2 regions of the Streptomyces sodiiphilus genome follow, and region 1 is predicted to be linked to the other one. Evidence: riboswitches for the same ligand, from Rfam matches in the RefSeq annotation. Region 1 holds a riboswitch; the other holds the start of a gene.

Region 1 (7,174 bases):
GCAATGACCGCGCCCAGGGCGTCGACCAGGGACTGAACGGCTTCGGTGTCCTTCTGCCAGCCTTCGGGGAAGGCACCGATGCCCGTGCCGGAGGCCACCGTCGCGGCCCGGCCGTCGGGAGAGACGCCCAGCGCGGACGCGCGCTCGGCGACGATGTCCGTATGCGTCCGGGCGGTCTCCACGACCTCATCGAGTTGCAGGTGCACGGACCGGAAGCGGGGGCCGACGACGTTCCAGTGGGTCTGCTTGGCCACCAGGGAGAGGTCGATGAGATCCACCAGCGCACCCTGCAGCGCCTCACCCACGACCTTGAGCGTCGAGTCCGGGAGTGTGCTCTTCACCGAGTACATGTGTCGCCCACTTTCGTCCACGTTTGTGCGTTCATATGTCAGCGTACCCACGCCCTGCGTCCTGATGCCGGACGAGAATGTGACGCATGACATCGAGCACCGGCCACGGCCCGGACCGCGCTCCTGGCCTCGTCCGCCCCGCTGAGCAGGGCGACATGCCCGGGGTCTGCGCACTGGTGAACCACTACATCGAGCACGCGGTCGCGAACTTCCGCACCGAGCCGCAGCGGCCGAAGGAGTGGGAGGAGCTGTGGCACGCGCACCACGGCCGCTATCCCTGGCTGGTCGCGGAACAGGACGGCGAGATCGCCGGCTTCTGCTGCGCCGGGCCCTGGAAGACCCGCGGCGCCTACGCCTGGACGGCGGAGTCGACCGTGTACGTGGGGCCGGACCGCCTCGGGCAGGGACTGGGCTCCCGCCTGTACCGCCCGCTCCTGGCGACCCTCGCCGCGCAGGGATTCCGCAGCGTGGTCGCCGGCATCACGCTGCCCAACCCCGGCAGCGTCGCGCTGCACACGTCGATGGGCTTCGAGCCGGCCGGCCTGATCCGGGCCGCCGGTTTCAAGTTCGGGGCCTGGCACGACGTGGGCTACTGGCAGCTGCGGCTGGCCGGCGACGGTCCCCCCGGCGAGGTCCTTCCGGTTCCGCCGGGGGCGGGGTGACCCGGCCCCCGGACGGCGTCCCCCTCACGCATCCTCACAGTCAGGCCAGCAGGGCCCTGGCGAGCTGGCGGGACTGAGCGACCATACGGTCGGCGCTGTCCCAGATCTCCACGTCCTCCTCCAGGAAGCCGCCGGCCAGGTTGCGCGTCCCGATCGCCACCCGCAGCGGGCCGGGCGCGGGCCGGGCGCGGACATGGGTGGTGAGCTCGACGGTCGGCACCCATCCGGACAGGCCCAGATCGAAGGCGGTCGGCGGCATCGCGTCGCCGATGAGGAGCAGGGCCAGCGGGTCGGCGTCCCGGCCGTCGGCGAAAGCGAACCAGCCGCGGATCTCGCCGCGCCCGGAGGGCTTGCCCAGCGCCCAGCCCACGGTCGCGGGGTCGAGCCGGGAGGCCAGGCGGTGAAGCATCTCGACCTGTCCGGCCGGCCTCGGGTCCGCGGGGGCCTGGTCCACGCCCACGCAGTGCTCGTAGGGCGGCATCTGCGGAGGTTTGACGGCCGTCCGGACATCGGCGGGCAGCGCGTCGAGATCGCCGTAGGTGCCCAGCAGCCGGATCCGCTCGACCTCCCTGCCGTCCTCTCCGGTCTGGAACAGCGAGGCGCTGCCGGTGGAGAGGGTGTTCCCGGTGCGGGCCACCGACGTCCGGATCACCGCGGGGCCGGGACGGGTCGCCGTGAGGTAGTGCGCGGTGACGGTGAAGGGGTCCGGGTGCGGCAGGGTCCGGCCCAGAGCGCGGCCCAGCATGGCCTTCAGATAGCCGCCGTTGATGGCGGCGCTGATGGACCAGCCCGCCGAGATGTCCGCGTCGAACACGCCCGGCTCCCGCGGACGCACCGCGGTGTCCCGGTCGAATTCGCTGCCCCCGATGTGTCCGTCAGTCATGGGGCCACCGTATCGCGAATATGTTACTAAGCGGTAGATCAGCTTGCCTCGTCCTCGGCCGCCGTGCTCCGGCGGTGCCAGGCCCTCGGCGCCCGCCAGCCGTACACCGCGATGCCGGCCAGGTCGAGCCAGTAGGCGAAGGACGGGATCAGTTCCCTCACCGGTGCGGCCGTCCGGCCACCGGTCAGGACGGCCTCGGGTAGCCGTAGCCGCGCTGCCGGAGCGCCTGCACGCCCTGCTCGCGGCCGTCCGCGCGGCTGTAGAACGGCGCCGACCGCGTCCGCAGCCACATCGCCACCGGATCGTGGACATCGGACAGCGGAACGGTCGCCACCGGCAGGCCGTCGGGGACGACGGCGACGGCGCCGCGCATCATCTCCCGCACCGCCCCGGCGGTCCGCGCGCCCGGCTCGTCCGTCTCCACCCCGATGGCCAGGTAGGGCGCGCCCACCGCGGGCTCCACCCAGGCCCGGCGCAGGCTGCGCAGTTGCGGGGTGTTCCGGGCCCGCTCGGCCAGGCGCTCGTAGAACCGCGGCGCGCGGACGGCTGGCTCGCTGATCCGCAGCGGGCCCGCCGGCAGCCGGTCGAGCCCGAGGGCGATCCGGCGCAGGTCCGGCCAGGGCACGCCGAGCCCGCCGCCGGGCGCGTGCGGATTGAGCCACAGGCCCCAGCGGGCGGGGAAGAGCTCCGCGGCCAGCTCCCGGCCGCCGGCGATCTCGTGCGCGCGCGGCCAGGCGCTGGCCGCCAGTTCCTGCTCCGAGGTGACGCAGGGCACGTAGTCGTGGCCCAGGACCTCCATGGCGCCGAACCGCGCCCGCGGGTCCCCCGCCTCGCCGCTGTGCAGAAAGGCCCACACGCGGCTCTCGCCGAGAGAGGCCAGCAGCGCCTCGTAGGTGTCGAGCCGGTCGGCGGTCACCTCGGGCAGCAGCTCCTCGACGCTTCTCCCCTGGCTCACCGGCCCGGCCCTCCTCGCGCATGGTGCCGCCCGTCAGGACAGCAGCTCAACAGCCTCCTGACGACAGGATGCCCGATGTCAGGCGTCCCTCAGATAGAAGGGCTGCACACACTCCCGCAGCCAGTCGACCACCGGGTCCCGGGCCGCGTCGAGCAGCACCAGCTGCACCGGCCATCCGAGCGGGCAGCGGGCCAGGGCCCGGCCCAGTGCCTCCTGCACCGCCGCACCGGTCTCCGGGTCCACCAGATCGAGCTCCACCCCGACGAACAGGGCGGGCGGATCCCCCTCGGCACTGGCCAGCCCCCGGCGGGCGGAGAGCACCTGCCGCAGCTGCGACAGCTCACCCGCCGCCGCGGCCAGGAAGTCCACCGGCTCCTCCTGCCAGTCGGGCTCGAACAGCCGCATCCGGGCTCCGGAGGGCCGGCCGGGCTCGCGCCGGCCCGGGGTCAGCCGGCACAGCTCGGCCACCGCCTCGGGGGGCACCGGGAGCCCGACGGTGCCGCCGGGGTTCACGGCCATCCCGGCCTGGGGCGGCAGCCCGCGGGCGAACTCGCGCACCGGTGCCACGGTGAACGGCAGATGGGCGCCCTGGGACATCCCGAACTGCTCGGCCGAGCTGAACACCGGCACGAACACCCCACCGGCCAGTTCGATCGTCGGCAGGTCGAGACCGGCGCTGTCCGGGCCGCCGCCCTCCGGCAGCGGCACCCACAGCAGGCTGCGCGCCAGCACTTCCAGCAGCCGCGGGGCCGCGTCCGGCACCCCCACCGACGCCGCCAGTGTCTCCTCCAGCTCGTTGCACGGCCAGCCGCCGTGTCCCGACCCCTGCCGCGGAATGCTCATCGCGCCCAACCACCATCTCGTTCCCGGTCTGCACCGCACCCTAATGGCTGTCTCCGTCACCCGGCTGCCCGTCGTGTCGCGGCCCCTCGAATCCCCAGGTCATGGCAGTGACGGCGCAGGAGCGGACATCACCGGCAGCAGCGGAACGGTTGCGGTGGGTAGCCTCGGCCCGCACGGTGGACGAGAAGGCACCAACCGACACACGAAGGGACATTCTCCCCATGCGTATCACCCGCAAGACTGGCGTCCTTCTCGCTTCCGCCACCGCCGGAGCCCTCGTCCTCAGCAGCGGTGCGATGGCGGTCGGCGCCGTCGCGGACGACGACACGCCCGTGGCCGAGGCCCCGGCCGAGGCCGGACAGCCCACCGGCATCGAGCAGCTGCAGGACCTGCGTGAGGCCATCGCCCCGGTCACCGCCGCACTCCAGGCCGCCTCGGCCCGCGAGGGCCGGCTCTCCCAGGCCGAGGCCGAGCGGCACACCGAGGCGATCAGGGAAGCACTGCGCCCGCTGCTGGAGGGTGCCGGGCAGGCTCCGGCGGAGGGGCAGATCCTCCCGGCCGACGACATCGCACCGGCTGACGCCGCGGAGGCGGACGGCGCGCGCTCCCAGGTCGATGTCATCGCCGAGGCGGCCACCGCCGGCGATGTCGAGCGCGCCTCGGAAACCCTGCGCGAGGCACTCGAAGCCGCCTCCGCGCTGATGCCCGGACTCGGCGCCCTGCTCCCGGACCTCGGTGACGTTCCCGGGGAGGCGGACGCCGCCGAGGACGCGGACGCATCGCAGGAGGCCGGCCTCGCCGGTCAGTGGGAGCTCGTCGAGGGCAGCGGCTACCCCCAGGAGGCCGAGATCGAGGCCGGCTTCGAGGAGGACGCCGACGTGACCGAGGAGTGGGACGTCGCCGGGGAGTCGCAGGCGGAGATCCTGCCCGCCGCACCCGACAGCGCCGCCGAGGCCCTGGAGCGGATGCCCGAGCAGCAGGACATCGGCTGACCTCACCGGCTCCGCTCTCCGCGGCCCGTCGCCTCACCCCGGCGGGCCGCGCCCCGCGGTGCGGGCTATCCTCCGGCGCCGCCCCCGGTCCGGTCCTCCCGCGGCGGCCCGGGCCGTGCGATGATGTCGGCGTCAACTGCATACCGGCCGTTCGAACCCGCGCGGGAGAGTCCCCAGTTCTCTGGGGCGCCGAAGGAGCAAGTCCTCCCTTGAATCTCTCAGGCCCCTATACCGCGCAGGCGAGGCAGATCTGAAAAGCGGGCCGCCCCCGGGGCGGCCCCACCCACGGTGCAAGCCACCGGCCCGCGGGCCGCGGCGAACCTCTCAGGTGCAGATGACAGATGGGGAGAGCGCCAGTAACGCTGCGCCAGCGCGCACAGCCACGCCGCCCGCCCGCACCCCTGGGAGCACAGACATGACTTCGACCCCCCGGACGACGGCCCTCGACGCCGTGCACCGCGCCCTCGGGGCGACCATGACCGATTTCGCCGGCTGGGACATGCCGCTGCGCTACGGCAGCGAGCGCGCCGAGCACGAGGCGGTACGGTCCGGGGCCGGCCTGTTCGACCTGTCCCACATGGGGGAGATCACCGTCACCGGCCCGCAGGCCGGGGCCCTGCTCGACCACGCCCTGGTCGGGCATCTGTCCGCCGTGACCCCCGGGCGGGCCCGGTACACGATGATCTGCCGGGCGGACGGCGGCATCCTCGACGACCTGATCGTCTACCGGCTCGCCGACCAGGAGTACCTGGTCGTCGCCAACGCCGCGAACGCCCAGGTGGTGCTCGACGCGCTCACCGAGCGGCAGCCCGGCTTCGACGCCGTGGTCCGCGACGACCGGGACGCCTGGGCGCTGCTCGCCGTCCAGGGACCCCGGTCCGCGGAGATCCTCGGCGCCCTCACCGACACCGACCCCGGCGGGCTGAAGTACTACGCCGGGTCCCCCGGCACGGTTGCCGGCGTCCCCGCGCTGATCGCGCGCACCGGCTACACCGGGGAGGACGGCTTCGAGCTCTTCACCGCCCCCGGTGACGCCGAGCGGCTGTGGCACGCCCTGATGGAAGCCGGAAAGCCCGCGGACATGGTTCCGTGCGGGCTCGCCTGCCGTGACACGCTGCGCCTGGAGGCGGGCATGCCGCTGTACGGGCACGAGCTCACCACCTCCACCACACCGTTCGACGCCGGTCTGGGCCGGGTCGTCAAGTTCGACAAGCCCGGCGGCTTCGTGGGCCGCGCCGCGCTGGAGGCCGCGGCCGAGCGGGCCGCCGCGTCACCGCCGCGGGTGCTCACCGGCCTGGCGGCCGAGGGACGGCGGGTTCCGCGCGCCGGGTACCCCGTGACGGACCGGACGGGCGCGGTGATCGGCGAGGTCACCTCCGGCGCCCCCTCCCCCACGCTGGGCCGGCCCATCGCCCTGGCCTACGTGGACGCCGCGCACGCCGCACCCGGCACCGAGGGCGTGCACGTGGACATCCGCGGCAGGCTGGAGCCGTTCGAGGTGGTCGCCCTGCCGTTCTACAAGCGGCAGCGGTGAGCCGTCCGCCTGCCGCGCCCCCTGCCCCACCGATCCGACACATCCAGGAGAATTCCGCCATGAGCAACCCCGAGCAGCTGCGCTACAGCAAGGAACACGAGTGGCTGGCGACCGCCGACGACGGCCTCGCCACGGTCGGCATCACCGCGCACGCGGCCAACGCCCTGGGCGATGTGGTGTTCGTCCAGCTTCCGGAGCCCGGTGACACGGTCTCGGCCGGCGAGCCGTGCGGCGAACTGGAGTCGACCAAGTCCGTCAGTGACCTCTACTCCCCGGTCTCCGGCGAGATCACCGAGGTCAACCAGAACGTCGTGGACGACCCCGCGCTGGTGAACTCCTCACCCTTCGAGGCCGGCTGGCTGTTCAAGGTCCGGGTCGAGGGCGAGCAGGAGAACCTGCTGACCGCCGACGAGTACACCGCCTTCACCGGCGAGTGAGCCCCGCCGGACACGCGTCCGGCCTGTCCGTCCGGCCCCTTCCTTCCCGCAGCCAAGGAAATACATGTCCCTTCTGAACAGTCCGCTCCACGAGGTGGACCCGGACGTCGCCGCAGCGGTCGACGCCGAACTCCATCGTCAGCAGTCCACGCTGGAGATGATCGCCTCGGAGAACTTCGCCCCGGTGGCCGCCCTCCAGGCCCAGGGGTCCGTCCTCACGAACAAGTACGCCGAGGGCTACCCCGGCCGCCGCTACTACGGCGGCTGCGAGCACGTCGACGTCATCGAGGACCTCGCCCGGAGCCGTGTCAAGGAGCTGTTCGGCGCCGAGGCCGCCAACGTCCAGCCGCACTCGGGCGCCTCCGCGAACGCCGCGGCGATGGCCGCGCTGCTGGAGCCCGGTGACACGATCATGGGCCTGGACCTGGCTCACGGCGGTCACCTGACCCACGGTATGAAGATCAACTTCTCCGGCAGGCTCTACCGGGTCGTCCCCTACCACGTGGACGCGGCCACCG
Region 2 (7,174 bases), on a different contig from region 1:
GCCCCGGCCCCTCCCGGCATCGCCTCCGGCCGGCCCCAGCCCGTCGAGGCGCTGCTGCCGCAGCTGACCCGGCGGCTCACGCCGAGCACACTGGCCGGCTGACATGACACGGCCGGGGCCGGCACCGCGACGCGGTTGCCGGCCCCGGCCCCGTTCCCGGCGGGCCCGTTCAGCCGTCGTAGTCGGACGGCGGGGGGCAGGAGCAGACCAGGTTGCGGTCGCCGTAGGCTCCGTCGATCCGGCGCACGGGCGGCCAGTACTTGTCCTGCGAGCCGGTGCCGGCCGGGAAGACCGCCTCCTCGCGCCCGTAGGGGTGCGGCCATCCGCCGGCCAGCTGCGCTGCCGTGTGCGGCGCGTTGACCAGCGGGTTGTCATCCGCCGGCCACTCGCCGGACCCCACCTTGTCGATCTCGCCCCGGATCGCGATCATCGCGTCACAGAAGCGGTCCAGCTCGGCCAGGTCCTCGCTCTCGGTGGGCTCGATCATCAGCGTTCCGGCCACCGGGAAGGACATCGTGGGCGCGTGGAAACCGTAGTCGATCAGCCTCTTGGCGACATCGTCGATGGTGACTCCGGTCGCCTTGGTCAGCGGACGGACATCGATGATGCACTCGTGCGCCACCAGCCCGCCCGGCCCGGTGTAGAGCACCGGGAAGTGCGGCTCCAGACGCTTCGCCACGTAGTTGGCGCTCAGCACGGCCACCTGGGTGGCGCGGCGAAGGCCGTCCGCCCCCATCAGGCGCAGGTACGCCCAGGAGATGGGCAGAATTCCCGCCGAACCCCAGGGGGCCGCGGAGACCGGACCGATCCCGGTGCCGGGCCCGGCGGCCTCCTGCAGCGGGTGGCTGGGGAGGTAGGGCGCCAGGTGGGCACGGACCGCCACGGGGCCGACGCCCGGGCCTCCGCCGCCGTGCGGGATGCAGAACGTCTTGTGCAGGTTCAGGTGCGAGACATCGGCACCGAAGTGTCCCGGCCGGGCCAGACCCACCAGTGCGTTGAGGTTGGCACCGTCCACGTACACCTGCCCGCCCGCTTCGTGCACGGCGGCACAGATGTCGGCGATGTCCTCCTCGAAGACGCCGTGCGTCGAGGGGTAGGTGACCATCAGGACGGCCAGTTCGGACCGGTGGCGTTCGATCTTGGCGCGCAGGTCCTCCGGATCGACACCGCCGTCCTCCGCGGTCCTGACCACCACGACCTTCATCCCCGCCATGACCGCGCTGGCGGCGTTCGTGCCGTGCGCCGAGGACGGGATGAGACAGACCGTCCGATGTCCCTCCCCCGCCGCCCGGTGGTAGGCCCGCACCGCCAGGAGCCCGGCCAGCTCGCCCTGGGAGCCCGCATTGGGCTGCAGGGAGACGGTGTCGTATCCGGTGATCTCCGCCAGCCGGTCCGCCAGCTCCCCGATCAGCGTCAGGTAGCCGTCGGCCTGGTCCAGCGGGGCGAAGGGATGCAGCTGTGCGAACTCCGGCCAGGTCACCGGTTCCATCTCGGTGGTGGCGTTGAGCTTCATGGTGCACGAGCCGAGCGGGATCATGCCCCGGTCGAGCGCGTAGTCCCGGTCGGCCAGCCGCTTGAGGTACCGCAGCATTGCGGTCTCGGAGCGGTGCCGGTGGAAGACCGGGTGCGTGAGGAACTCACCGGTGCGCAGCAACGGGACGGGGAGCGCGTCACCGGTCCGCTCGTCCAGCCCGGCGAGGTCCTCCTCCGCGGCCGCGACACCGAACGCGGTCCACACCGCCGCCAGCTGTGCCCGCCCGGTGATCTCGTCGCAGGCGATTCCCACGTGGTCGGCGTCCGTCAGGCGCAGGTTCACCCCGTGTTCGCGGGCGGTAGCCACGACCTGGGCCGCACGTCCGGGCACGCGGGCCGTCACGGTGTCGAAGTACGCGTCGGACACCACGTCCACACCGCCTTCCCGCAGTCCGGCCGCCAGCAGCACGGCACAGCGGTGAACCCGACGGGCGATGGCCGTCAGCCCTTCGGGGCCGTGCCACACCGCGTACATCCCGGCCATCACCGCCAGGAGGACCTGGGCGGTGCAGATGTTGCTGGTGGCCTTCTCCCGGCGGATGTGCTGCTCACGGGTCTGCAGAGCGAGCCGGTAGGCCTGTGCGCCGTCCGCGTCGTAGGAGACGCCCACCAGCCTCCCGGGCAGACTGCGGGCGAACTGTGAGCGGACCGCCATGAAACCGGCGTGCGGGCCGCCGAAGCCCATCGGCACCCCGAACCGCTGGGTGGACCCGACCGCGATGTCGGCGCCCAGTTCCCCGGGGGAGCTGAGCACGGTGAGCGCCAGGAGGTCGGCGGCCATGGTGACGACGGCGCCCAGGCCGTGCGCCTGCCGGATCACCTCGCGCGGGTCGCGCACCGCCCCCGAGGCGCCGGGATACTGCAGCAGCACGCCGAAGACCCCGCGCTCGGCGACCGCGGCCGGGATGCCGCCGGAGAGGTCCGCGACCTCGATCTCGACACCGGCGGGCTCCGCACGGGTACGGAGGACGGCGATGGTCTGCGGCAGGCAGTCGGAGTCCACCAGGAACACCCCGCCCTTGACCTTGCCCACCCGGCGGGCCAGCGCCATGGCCTCGGCGGCGGCCGTCCCCTCGTCGAGCAGCGACGCACCCGACGTGGGCAGCCCGGTCAGGTCGGCCACCATGGTCTGGAAGTTGAGCAGCGCCTCCAGCCGGCCCTGGGAGATCTCCGGCTGGTACGGGGTGTAGGCCGTGTACCAGGCGGGGTTCTCCATGACATTGCGCAGCACGACCGGCGGGGTCACCGTGCCGTAGTAGCCCAGTCCGATCATGGAGTGCAGGACTCTGTTGCGGGAGGCCAGCGAACGGAGCTCGGCGAGCACTTCGGCCTCGCTCCGGGCCTCCGGCAGCCTGAGTCCCTCCGTGCTGGTGATCACCTCGGGGACGGCGGCGGCGGTCAGCTCGTCGAGCGAGCCGTACCCGATGTGGGCGAGCATCTTCGCCTCGCCGGCGGCGTCGGGGCCGATATGGCGGGCGGCGAACGGGGTGCCCCGTTCGAGGGCGGTGAACGGGGTGCGGTGAGCAGTCATGTTTCGGAGGCCTCCTGGTCGCTGCGACCTGCCGGGCACCGCTTGAGTACCCGATCAGCCTCCCCCTCTGTCATCCGGACCTGAGAGCTTCGCCGTCCGCCGCGGAGCGGGCCGGCTTGCACCGTCGGTGAGGCGGTCCCGTGGGCGGCATCGCCCAGCGGTCCCCCTGCTTTCCAGAGTGGCCTGACTCACGCGGTACGTGGGCCTGAGAGATTCCGGGGAGGAGTTGCTCCTTCGGCGCCCCCGTTGCCGGGGGACTCTCCCGCCTGAGGTCGTCAGCCGTCTTCGAGCCTATCAGCGGCGTTCCACCGGGGCAGGAGCCCGGCTGGGCCGGTGGAGCGCGTGCCTTTCCGGCAATCGTGGGTACGCGTCCTGCAGACGTGGTGATTCTGGGAGGAACTCGTGCATACGCATATCGACCCCCGCAGCCTGATCGGACGCAAGGCCTTCGACCGTCACGGAGCGAAGATCGGCACCGTTGACGAGGTGTATCTGGACGACGCGACCGGCATACCGGAGTGGGCGGCGGTGCGCACCGGTCTGTTCAGCCGGGACGCGTTCGTCCCGCTCGGTCCCAGCGAGCTGGTGGAGGACACCCTCCGGGTTCCCTTCGACCGGACCCTGGTCAAGGAGGCACCCGATTTCGGGGTGGGCCGGCATCTGTCGCCCGAACAGGAGCTACAGCTCTACCACCACTACGGCCTGGATGTGAGCCGGGACAGGGTCGGCCACGTCGCCTACAGGGACTCCGGCCGGCCCTCGCCGTCCGACGGCAAAGGCTGAGCAGGCAGCGGCAAGGGCTCACCCGGTTCCAGCTCCGGGTCGTCCATGGAGAAGGTGCGCACGCGGCCGGGCTGTGATCCAGGCTGCTCGAAGCGCACCGTTACCCGTCCCACGCCACTTCCCTGCACCCAGCCCGGGCCGTGCTTCACGTGGCGCACATCGAGACCGGGCAGCCAACGCCGGACCGCGGAGGGCGGAGGCTGCGCGGGCGCGGGCGGCTCCGGCGGTGCGGTGGCCGCATGTCCGCCCGGGGTCTGCGACCGCTGGGCGAAGAGATCTTCCTGGGTGTACCCGGCCAGAGCGGTGACCCCCACGCCCAGCAGCCGGACCCCGGCCGTGGTGTCGACTCCTTCCAGCAGACGGGCCGCCGCTTCCCTGATGACCGCGGGCTCGTCGGTGGGACCGCGCAGGGTCTCCGACCGGGTGAGGGTGGTGAAGTCATGACCGCGCACCTTGAGTACCACTGTGCGGGCCGACCGTCCGGCTGTCCGCAGCCGCTCCGCGCACCGCCCGGCCAGGCGGTCCACCTGGGCCCTGACAAGGGGGCGGTCCGTCAGGTCGGTGTCGAAGGTGTCCTCCACCGACACCGACTTCGCGTCGCGCTCGGCCACGACCGGCCGGTCGTCCACCCCCTGGGCCATGGTGTGCACAGCGACCCCCTGGGCCTGTCCCAGGAGCCGGACCAGTTCCTCCTTGCCGGCCGCGGCCGCCTCGGCGACCGTGCCGATCCCGGCCCGCCGGAGGGCGCGGTCCGTTGCGGGGCCGACTCCGGGCAGGACCCGGACGGACATCGGTGCCAGGAACTCCCGCTCGGTACCGGGCGCGATGAGCACCAGGCCGTCGGGCTTCGCCTGCTCGGAAGCGATCTTGGCAAGCATCTTGGAACCGGCGAGCCCGACCGAACCGCTCAGTCCGGTGGCCGCGCGGATGCGCGCCCGCAACGCACGGCCGGTGGTGAGCGCCTCTTCGGTGGTCACGGCAGCTCCGCCGACGGCGAGGTCGACGAACGCCTCGTCCAGACTGAGCGGCTCCACCAGCGGCGACAGCTCCGCGAGGAGCTCCATGACCGTGTCGCTGACCTGCCGGTACAGGCCGAATCGCGGGGTCAGATACGCCGCGTTCGGGCAGCGGGCCCTGGCCTGGGCGACGGGCATGGCCGAGTGCACGCCGTACGTGCGGGCCTCGTACGAGGCCGTCGCCACCACACCGCGCGGCCCGAGACCGCCGACGACCACGGGCTTGCCGCGCAGGCTGGGCTTGGCCCTCTGCTCGACCGCGGCATAGAAGGCATCCATGTCCAGATGCAGGATGGCCGGATGTCCCCTCACACCACGAATGATGCCGGACCGCACCGACACGGGCCCCGCTGCGGCCGCCGGCCGGACGTCAGCCGGGACGGTGCCGGCGGCGGGCCAGCTCGTCGCCCGGGTGGTCACGGAGCACGGACTCACCGGTGTCCACCCGCTCGGCCTGCAGCTGGGCCAGTGCGCTCTGCACATCCGCCCATACCGCTCCGACCGCGATACCGAAGACGCCCCGGCCCCCTCGCAGCAGCTCGGCCAGGTCGTCGGGCGAGTCGCAGCGGTACACGGCGGCCCCGTCGCTCATCAGGGTCAGATCGGCCAGTTCGGCGAGCTCCCCCGAACGCAGGGCACGCACGGCGGTGCGGATGCTCTGCAGGGACACCCCCGCGTCCAGGAGGCGCTTGACGATCTTGAGGACGAGGATGTCGCGGAAGCTGTACAGCCGCTGGGTGCCCGACCCGTGGGCCGGACGCACACTGGGCTCCACCAGGCCGGTGCGCGCCCAGTAGTCGAGCTGGCGGTAGGTGATGCCGGCGGCGGCGCACGCGCTGGGCCCCCGGTAGCCCAGCTTCTCCGGCGTGCCGCGGTTCTGCCGGGCCACTGTGTGCCGCAGCCCCGGGCGCTGCGGTGCGCCCGGCAGGGCGGACACCCCGCCCACCGCTCCGCTCTCGCCGTTACCTGTCACGCCGGCCTCCGTTCTGCATGCCCCGACCGTGCTCCCGGTGCTCTCCCGGTGTGACCCCTCGCGAGCACACGCACGGCGCTCCTCCCAAGACATGCCCCATTGACGCTAGGTACCCGCACCGGGTGCGTCAACGATCGCCACGCACTGCTACCGGGGTTTGGCGGGCTACTGACTGCTGCCGAAGTCCTCCGGAGAGATCTGGTCGAGAAACTCGCGGAACTTCTCGACCTCGTCCTCCTGCTCGTCCGGGATGATGATCCCCGCGTCGTCCAGCACCTCGTCGCTGCTGTAGATCGGCGTACCGGCCCGCAGGGCCAGTGCTATCGCGTCGGACGGACGGGCACTGACCTCGACGCCGCCGGCGAAGACCAGTTCGGCGTAGAAGATGCCGTCTCTCAGATCAGTGATGCGCACCTCGCTCAGCTCCTGGCCGAGCGCCTCCAGCACGTCCTTGAACAGGTCGTGCGTCAGCGGACGGGGAGGAGCCATTCCCTGCTGGGCGAAGGCGATGGCGGTCGCCTCCCCCGGGCCGATCCAGATCGGGAGGTAGCGATCGCCTCCCACTTCCCGCAGGAGCACGATGGGCTGGTTGTTGGGCATTTCCACCCGGACACCCACGACGTCGAGCTGATTCACACAGCAACCCTAGGACGGGCCCGGGGCGTTTGGATAGTCGGACACCGCCAGGCGGTGCCTTCCGCGCCCCGGGCGGCGGCTCAGCCGGCCTGCTGGCCGGCGAAGAAGACCAAGCGGTACTTGCCGATCTGCACCTCGTCCCCGTTGGTCAGCAGCAGGGAGTCGATACGCTCCCGGTTGACGTAGGTGCCGTTGAGGGAACCCACGTCGGCGACCGAGAACCCGCCCTCGGCCCGCCGGCGGAACTCCACGTGCCGCCGGGAGACCGTCACGTCGTCCAGGAAGATGTCGCTCTCCGGGTGACGCCCCGCGGTGGTCACCTCGCTGTCGAGCAGGAAACGGCTTCCGGAGTTCGGGCCCCGCCTGACCACCAGGAGGGCGGACCCCGCCGGCAACGCGTCGACGGCCGCCTGGGCCTCCGGGGACAGCGAGGGCGCGGCCTGCTGACCGGTCGCCTCGGCCTCGTACGCCTCGAGACCGGAGATCGAGATGGTGGAGGTGGTCTCGGAGGCCACCTCGGGCGTCCGGCCCTCGCGCAGGGCGTTGCCGCAGTTCGAGCAGAACCGGCTGGTCGCGGCGTTGCCGCTGCCGCACCTGGAGCAGGTCAGCGTGCCCGCGCCGGCCCCGCCTGCGCCTATTCCCGCCTGCGGGGCGTCCTTCCCGGCGACCTCGTCGCGGAACATCGGCCGCTCGCGGTCCGCG

The links. Region 1 has a riboswitch for glycine ahead of gcvT (glycine cleavage system aminomethyltransferase GcvT). Riboswitches for the same ligand answer to the same signal wherever they lie in the genome.
Region 2: it holds a riboswitch for glycine, as region 1 does, so the genes downstream of both, gcvP (aminomethyl-transferring glycine dehydrogenase) here and gcvT (glycine cleavage system aminomethyltransferase GcvT) in region 1, are expected to answer to the same signal.

Annotation. Positions count from the first base shown of each region.
Region 1 is NZ_BAAAMJ010000024.1:7,664-14,837, reverse strand. It holds gene ABD299_RS11885 (Dps family protein) at 1-350, opposite strand, end outside; gene ABD299_RS11880 (GNAT family N-acetyltransferase) at 437-1,012, shown strand; gene ABD299_RS11875 (thioesterase family protein) at 1,053-1,895, opposite strand; gene ABD299_RS11870 (hypothetical protein) at 1,934-2,056, opposite strand; gene ABD299_RS11865 (enhanced serine sensitivity protein SseB C-terminal domain-containing protein) at 2,080-2,850, opposite strand; gene ABD299_RS11860 (enhanced serine sensitivity protein SseB) at 2,929-3,693, opposite strand; gene ABD299_RS11855 (hypothetical protein) at 3,915-4,685, shown strand; glycine riboswitch at 4,838-4,929, shown strand; gene gcvT (glycine cleavage system aminomethyltransferase GcvT) at 5,101-6,219, shown strand; gene gcvH (glycine cleavage system protein GcvH) at 6,279-6,656, shown strand; gene glyA (serine hydroxymethyltransferase) at 6,721-7,174, shown strand, end outside.
Region 2 is NZ_BAAAMJ010000087.1:17,628-24,801, reverse strand. It holds gene ABD299_RS24420 (hypothetical protein) at 1-102, shown strand, start outside; gene gcvP (aminomethyl-transferring glycine dehydrogenase) at 170-3,064, opposite strand; glycine riboswitch at 3,248-3,339, opposite strand; gene ABD299_RS24410 (PRC-barrel domain-containing protein) at 3,467-3,847, shown strand; gene ABD299_RS24405 (DNA polymerase IV) at 3,802-5,175, opposite strand; gene ABD299_RS24400 (MerR family transcriptional regulator) at 5,234-5,836, opposite strand; gene ABD299_RS24395 (bifunctional nuclease family protein) at 6,002-6,472, opposite strand; gene ABD299_RS24390 (FHA domain-containing protein) at 6,553-7,174, opposite strand, start outside.